One region of the Limnohabitans sp. INBF003 genome, then DNA from elsewhere that is predicted to be linked to it. Evidence: predicted binding sites of a transcription regulator. Region 1 holds the regulator's gene; the other holds the start of a gene.
The links. Region 1 encodes NrdR, which represses ribonucleotide reductase genes. Its sites were predicted from a motif close to CACNANATNTNGTG; they were not measured.
Positions count from the first base shown of each region.

Region 2: ACZ5VE_RS12180 (ribonucleoside-diphosphate reductase subunit alpha) is a predicted target of NrdR. The motif match lies at 1,345-1,358, and genes of this name have one in related genera.

Region 1 covers NZ_AP029222.1:1,318,089-1,321,494, forward strand. Annotated here, with positions in the region: gene ACZ5VE_RS06070 (PulJ/GspJ family protein) at 1-538, opposite strand, end outside; gene ACZ5VE_RS06075 (type IV pilin protein) at 535-996, opposite strand; gene ACZ5VE_RS06080 (GspH/FimT family pseudopilin) at 1,114-1,701, shown strand; gene nrdR (transcriptional regulator NrdR) at 1,750-2,199, opposite strand; gene glyA (serine hydroxymethyltransferase) at 2,212-3,406, opposite strand, start outside.
Region 2 covers NZ_AP029222.1:2,648,429-2,651,834, forward strand. Annotated here, with positions in the region: gene ACZ5VE_RS12165 (cytochrome C assembly family protein) at 1-188, shown strand, start outside; gene ACZ5VE_RS12170 (PP0621 family protein) at 185-421, shown strand; gene ampD (1,6-anhydro-N-acetylmuramyl-L-alanine amidase AmpD) at 436-1,023, shown strand; gene ACZ5VE_RS12180 (ribonucleoside-diphosphate reductase subunit alpha) at 1,490-3,406, shown strand, end outside.

The DNA.
Region 1 (3,406 bases):
TCAAGTCCATGCGAACGCTGCGGTGCAGCCAGCCATTGCGCAGCTCACAGCGCAGTTGCCAGTTCAGTGCGGTGATGCTCAGATTGGCGCTGTCGGTGATGGCTTGCCAACTGCCGTTCGAGCTGCATGTCCTGCGTGCGTGCAGCGCCTTGTCGACCAGACGAAAGCCCATGCATTCATCGTCGTCCCGCTGGCCATTGTGGTTGCGGTCATAGCTGAAGTCGATCCAATCGCCCTCGATGCTAAAGTCTTGCCAGTCTTGCCAGTCTTGGCAAAACGGGTCGTCACAAGCCGTGGGCGATCGGGTTTCCCATGCGTTGGCTGTGTATTGGGCTTTGCGCAGTTCCCGGGTCATCCAGTCCGTGGCCGAGCGCAGGTCGGTGTGCAGGTGGGTGTCTTGCAAAACCGCGCGGTGGCCGCGCAAGTGATTGGCCAGCATGGCGCTGCCTGCAGCCAGAACGACCAAACCCACCGCCATGCCCACCAGCAAACCCATCAGTGTTTCGCCTGTTTCACGCAGCCGCTGGACGGTTTTCATCGCCGCCAGCAGCGTGCAGGGTCGCTGTCAGGGTATTCGCCGGCACCGAATGTGGCTGTCGCCGTGCCCTGCCAACTCAAGCGCAAAGGGCTGCAATCGCGGTCTGCCGCTTGGCCAACCAGGCCAATGGCCTGCGCGGTGTAGCCCTCGGCAGTGGCGTCTGACAGGGTGATTTGGTAATGCCCCAGTGGCGATCGGTCGCTGGCCCAACCCAAGGCACTCAACGAATCGGCGTAGCTGTCGTGGGTGCCGCGCCAACGGGCCTGTTCCATCTGCAACTGGAGCAAGGCCGCTTGTCCATCGGTGCGTCTTGCCTGGCGTTGCTGCTGCTGGTAAGCGGGCAGGGCCAGCGCAGCGAGCACGCTCATCAGGGCCAGGCTGATCAGCAGTTCGGCCAGCGTCCAGCCTTGGCTGCGTGTGCTCAGCGGTGGGTTGGGGCCCCTTCGTGGCATGGGCATGCGTTGTCTCCCTGATGTGCTGGTTGATTGTGGTCTTATGTATTCATCTTGTACAGTCCAAAGCGTTGCCGCACTTTGTATGGGCCCTGCTGACCCCAATTACTCGCGAGAAAAACCATGCGCCCTCCCATTCACCCTTTATTTACACGCCGACCCGGTCGACGTAAACATGACAGTGCAGAGGGCTTCACCCTGCTGGAGGCTTTGGTGGTGCTGGCTTTGCTGGGCATTCTGGTAGCCATGGCGGCGCCTGCCATGTCGGACATGCGTGCAAGGCACCAGTTGCAGGCCCAGGCGGAAGGGCTGCTGGACAGCTTGGTCCTTGCCCGCTCAGAGGCCTTGCGCCGTCAGCAACGGGTGAGTTTGTGCGCGAAGGCCAGCAACGGCACCTGCGATGCCAATGGCCATTGGCAACAAGGCTGGTTGGTGTTTGTGGATGCCAACAACAATGCCCTGCACGATGCAGGGGAGGTGCTCATCGAAGCGCATGCCTCTTTGCCAGCGGTCGTGCAATTGGGCATCACCCAGACGGTGAAGACCTATTTTTCTTACGGGGCCGAAGGGCGCAGCATGAGCACCAACGGTGCGTTCATGGCCGGAACATGGCGCTTTTGTCAGGCGTCGTCATCGGTGGGCTGGCAGGTGGTCAGCAATGCCTTGGGCAAGCCCCGGATTGAGAAATACACACCACAGGATTGCCCATAAGCACATCCGGCACATGCCTGGCCTGTTGGCGTGGCCTCTTGGGTCACGTCAGCTTTGGACTTCGTCAACCAAGGTCTTGAATTCGTCGATGTCTTCAAAATTGCGGTACACGCTGGCAAAGCGCACATAGGCCACCTTGTCGAGCTTTTTCAGCTCGCGCATGACCAATTCGCCAATGCGGTGCGAAGCGACTTCGCGGCTGGGCAAGGCCAGCAGTTTTTCTTCAATGCGCTCGATGGCACCGTCGACCTGTTCGGTGCTCACGGGGCGCTTGCGCAAAGCCAGGTTCAGGCTGGCGCGCAGTTTGTCGCGTTGGTATTCGATGCGTCGGCCGTCTTTCTTGACGATGGCTGGAAAGTTGACTTCCGGCTTTTCGTAAGTGGTGAAGCGCTTATCACACGCCCCACATTGACGGCGACGGCGGATGAAATCCCCGTCTTCGGCCAGCCGTGTCTCCACCACCTGGGTTTCGAGGTGACCGCAAAACGGGCATTTCATCGCGCGGGCCGATCAGCCGTAGACCGGGAAGCGGCTGGTCAGGGCGTGCACCTTGGCGCGCACGGCGGCCAGGTTGGTTTCGTCCAGCGGGTTGTCCAGCACGTCGGCAATCAGGTGTGCGGTGGCGCGGGCTTCCTCGTCCTTGAAACCGCGGGTGGTCATGGCCGGGGTGCCGATGCGCACGCCGCTGGTCACAAACGGCTTTTCAGGGTCGTTCGGGATCGCGTTCTTGTTGATCGTCATGTGGGCGCTGCCCAGAGCGGCTTCGGCCACTTTGCCGGTGATGCCTTTGGCACGCAGATCGACCAGCATGACGTGGCTCTGGGTGCCGCCACTCACGATGCGCAGGCCGCGCTCGGTCAAGGTCTGGGCAATTATCTGGGCGTTTTTGATCACCTGGGCCTGGTAAGCCTTGAATTCAGGCTGCAGCGCTTCCTTGAAGGCAATCGCCTTGGCCGCGATGACGTGCATCAGCGGGCCGCCTTGCAGGCCGGGGAAGATGGCGCTGTTGATGGCTTTTTCGTGCTCGGCCTTCATCAAGATGATGCCGCCGCGCGGGCCGCGCAGGCTCTTGTGGGTGGTGGAGGTCACCACATCAGCGTGCGGCACAGGGTTGGGGTACTGGCCAGCGGCGATCAGGCCGGCGTAGTGGGCCATGTCGACCATGAAGATCGCGCCGACTTCTTTGGCGACTTTGGCAAAACGCGCCCAGTCGATGTGCAGGCTATATGCCGAAGCACCGGCCACGATCAGCTTGGGCTTGTGTTCGCGGGCCTTGGCCTCCATCGCATCGTAGTCGATGGCTTCGTTGGCGTCCAGGCCATAAGACACGACGTTGAACCACTTGCCCGACATGTTCAGCGGCATGCCGTGGGTCAGGTGACCGCCTTCGGCCAGGCTCATGCCCATGATGGTGTCGCCGGGTTTCAGGAAAGCCAGGAACACGGCTTCGTTGGCCGATGCGCCGCAATGGGGCTGCACGTTGGCACAGTCGGCACCAAAGATTTGTTTGATGCGGTCAATCGCCAGTTGTTCGGCCACGTCCACAAACTCGCAGCCGCCGTAGTAGCGCTTGCCGGGGTAGCCTTCGGCGTATTTGTTGGTGAGTTGCGAGCCTTGCGCGGCCATCACGGCGGGCGAAGCGTAGTTTTCGCTGGCGATCAGCTCGATGTGGTGTTCCTGACGCGCGTTTTCGGCCTGGATGGCG
Region 2 (3,406 bases), 1.3 Mb from region 1:
GGGACCACAAAACCATTTTTGCCCTGCTGTCGTGGCTGACCTTTGCCGTCTTGTTGATTGGCCGCAGCCAATGGGGTTGGCGTGGTCGCCGTGCGGTGCGGGTGCTTTACATCGGTGCGGGCCTGTTGCTGCTGTCTTATGCAGGCTCCCGGTTTGTGCTGGAAGTTTTGCTGGGGCGCATGGGATGAAATACCTGTTTTTGTTGCTGGTGGTTTTGGTGGTGATCTGGGCCCTCAAGCGCGGACGGGCCGCCAACCAGCCCAAGCCCCCCCAGGCGCCTGAAGCACAGACACCGTCCGAGATGGTCAGTTGCGCGCATTGCGGCATCCATTTGCCTCAAGAAGAAGCGGTCATGGGGCAAAAGGGCCTTTACTGCAGCACCGAGCACCGGACCGCGGCTCAAGACCGCAACCCAAGCTGAGCACCTCAGCGGCCATGTCTGTGCCCGTGTCCCGAAAAATGTCGGCACCACCTTGGCTGCAGGGCTGGCATCCCCAAGCGCAACGGCTTAAGTCGCCCAACTTCGGGCCACGACCAAGGAATGCCTGCATTGACCTGATCGTGATCCACTCGATCAGCCTGCCGCCAGGACAATACGGTGGAGACGCTGTGCAGCAGCTGTTCACCAACCAGCTCGATTGGGATGCCCACCCCTACTTTCAGACCATCCGGGGGCTGGAAGTTTCATCGCACTTCTACATTCGCCGCGATGGCTCGCTGTGGCAGTTTGTCAGCTGCGATGACCGCGCCTGGCATGCGGGGCAATCTCAATACCGTGGGCGGCCCAATTGCAACGACGACTCGATCGGTATTGAACTTGAAGGCCTCGAGGGCGATCTCTTTGAAGACGCCCAATACCGGTGCCTGGCCGATCTTTGCCAGGACTTGAGAGGGCACTACCCCATCGCGCACATCGCAGGGCATGAACACATTGCGCCCGGCAGGAAACAGGACCCCGGCCCAGGTTTCGACTGGGCACATCTCAAAAAACTGTTGGTTTTACCGCCTCAGGTTTTTCCCTGACGGGGACATGCAGCGCACGTCGCGCAAAAATATTTTGCTCCGCCACAGACCGCTTAAATCACGGCTCGATTTTGAAAAGCGATATCGCAGAGTCATCGCAATGCAGGCCAATCAAGGTTTTTTGAGTACAAGTCGCCGGTAAGCCGCGCCAGGCTTGAAACAACAGATCGCCAGGTCTTGGCAGAAGGCTGCTCGAGACGCTTTTTCAGCAAGTGAAAAGTGCCGCCAAACGCCACTGGGCATCAATTTATTTACCCCTCTGCAGCCAGAGTGGCAAAACAGGCCGGTACACTACCTGTAGTGGCTTGTCATGACGCCGGACACCAGATATAGTGTCTCTTACAAATTCTCACAATTGAGTTTGACGCCAGTTCAAGCGCCAAATTCCAGACTCAACGATCACCTAAAAATCAAAGAAATGACCATGCAAACAGATCTGAACATCACCTCATCATCTGCCGGCCAGATGCGCCAGCCAGAAGCAGCTCACGGCAGCACGCCAGCCTTGCAGGCGCTCGCGCACTACCAGATCATTCGCCGCAATGGCGCTGTTGTCTCTTTTGAGCCCAACAAGATCGCGGTGGCCTTGATGAAAGCCTTTTTGGCTGTGCATGGCACACAAGGCGCAGCGTCTGCCAGCGTTCGCGAAGTGGTCGAAGAACTCACCCAAAACGTGGTCCGCGCGCTGGTTCGCTCACGTCCCGGCGGTGGCACCTTCCACATTGAAGACGTGCAAGACCAGGTTGAATTGGGCTTGATGCGCAGCAGCAACCACGAAGTCGCACGTGCTTATGTGCTGTACCGCGAGCGTCGCACCCAAGAACGCGCCCAACAGCAACAGCAAGCTGCCCCCGCAGCTTCTTCTGAGCCTCGTCTGCATGTGATCGATGGCGGCCAGCGCATCGCCTTGGATCTGGACTACCTGAAATCATTGATGGTCAATGCCTGTGCAGGCCTTGGCAAAGACGTCAGTCCGGAACCCATCGTGGCCGAGACCATGCGCAACCTGTATGACGGCGTGCCCATGGAAGAGGTTTACAAAGCGTCCATCCTGGCTTCGCGCACCTTGATCGAGAAGGATCCGGACTACACCTATGTGACTGCCCGCCTGTTGATGCACACCATTGCCAAAGAAATTCTGGGCAAAGAAGTGACACAGGACCAGATGGCTGCGGAGTACATCAACTACTTCCCGCAATTCATCAAAAAGGGCGTGGACAACGACCTGCTCGACGAAAAACTGCTGCAGTTCGATCTGCAAAAGCTGGCCTCGGCACTCAAGCCCGAACGCGATCTTCAGTTTGACTACCTCGGTTTGCAAACCCTGTATGACCGCTATTTCCTGCACGTGCGCAAGCAACGCATCGAGATGCCGCAAGCCTTCTTCATGCGCGTGGCCATGGGCCTGTCGCTCAACGAAATCAACCGCGAAGCCCGCGCCATCGAGTTCTACGAGATCCTGTCTTCGTTTGACTTCATGTCCTCCACGCCCACGCTGTTCAACAGCGGCACATTGCGTTCGCAGCTGTCCAGCTGCTACCTGACCACCGTGCCCGACGACCTGGACGGCATTTATGAGTCGATCAAGGAAAACGCCTTGCTGTCCAAATTTGCGGGCGGCCTGGGCAACGACTGGACCCGTGTGCGCGCCATGGGCTCGCACATCAAGGGCACCAACGGCGAATCGCAAGGCGTGGTGCCTTTCCTCAAGGTGGTCAACGACACGGCTGTGGCCGTGAACCAGGGCGGCAAGCGCAAGGGCGCGGTCTGCACCTACCTAGAAACCTGGCACTTGGACATCGAAGAATTCCTGGAACTGCGTAAGAACACGGGCGACGACCGCCGCCGCACGCACGACATGAACACCGCGAACTGGATTCCCGACCTGTTCATGCGCCGGGTCATGGAAAAAGGCAGCTGGACCTTGTTCTCGCCATCCGATGTGCCCGACCTGCACGACCTGTTCGGTCTGGCCTTCGAAAAAGCCTATGTGGCCTACGAACAAAAAGCCGAACGCGGTGAAATCAAACCCAGCAAGACCATTCCTGCCACCGACCTGTGGCGCAAGATGCTCTCGATGCTGTTTGAAACCGGTCACCCATGGATCACCTTCAAAGACCCATGCAATGTCCGCTCGCCTCAGCAGCACGTCGGTGTGGTGCACTCGTCCAACCTGTGCACCGAGATCACGCTCAACACCAGCGACACCGAAACCGCCGTTTGTAACCTGGGCTCGGTCAACCTGTCGCGCCACCTCAAAGACAGCGCCACCGGCAAAGTCATTGACCACGACAAGCTGAAGAAAACCATCACGATCGCCATGCGCATGCTGGACAACGTAATCGACATCAACTACTACGCCGTCAAAAAGGCCCGCGATTCC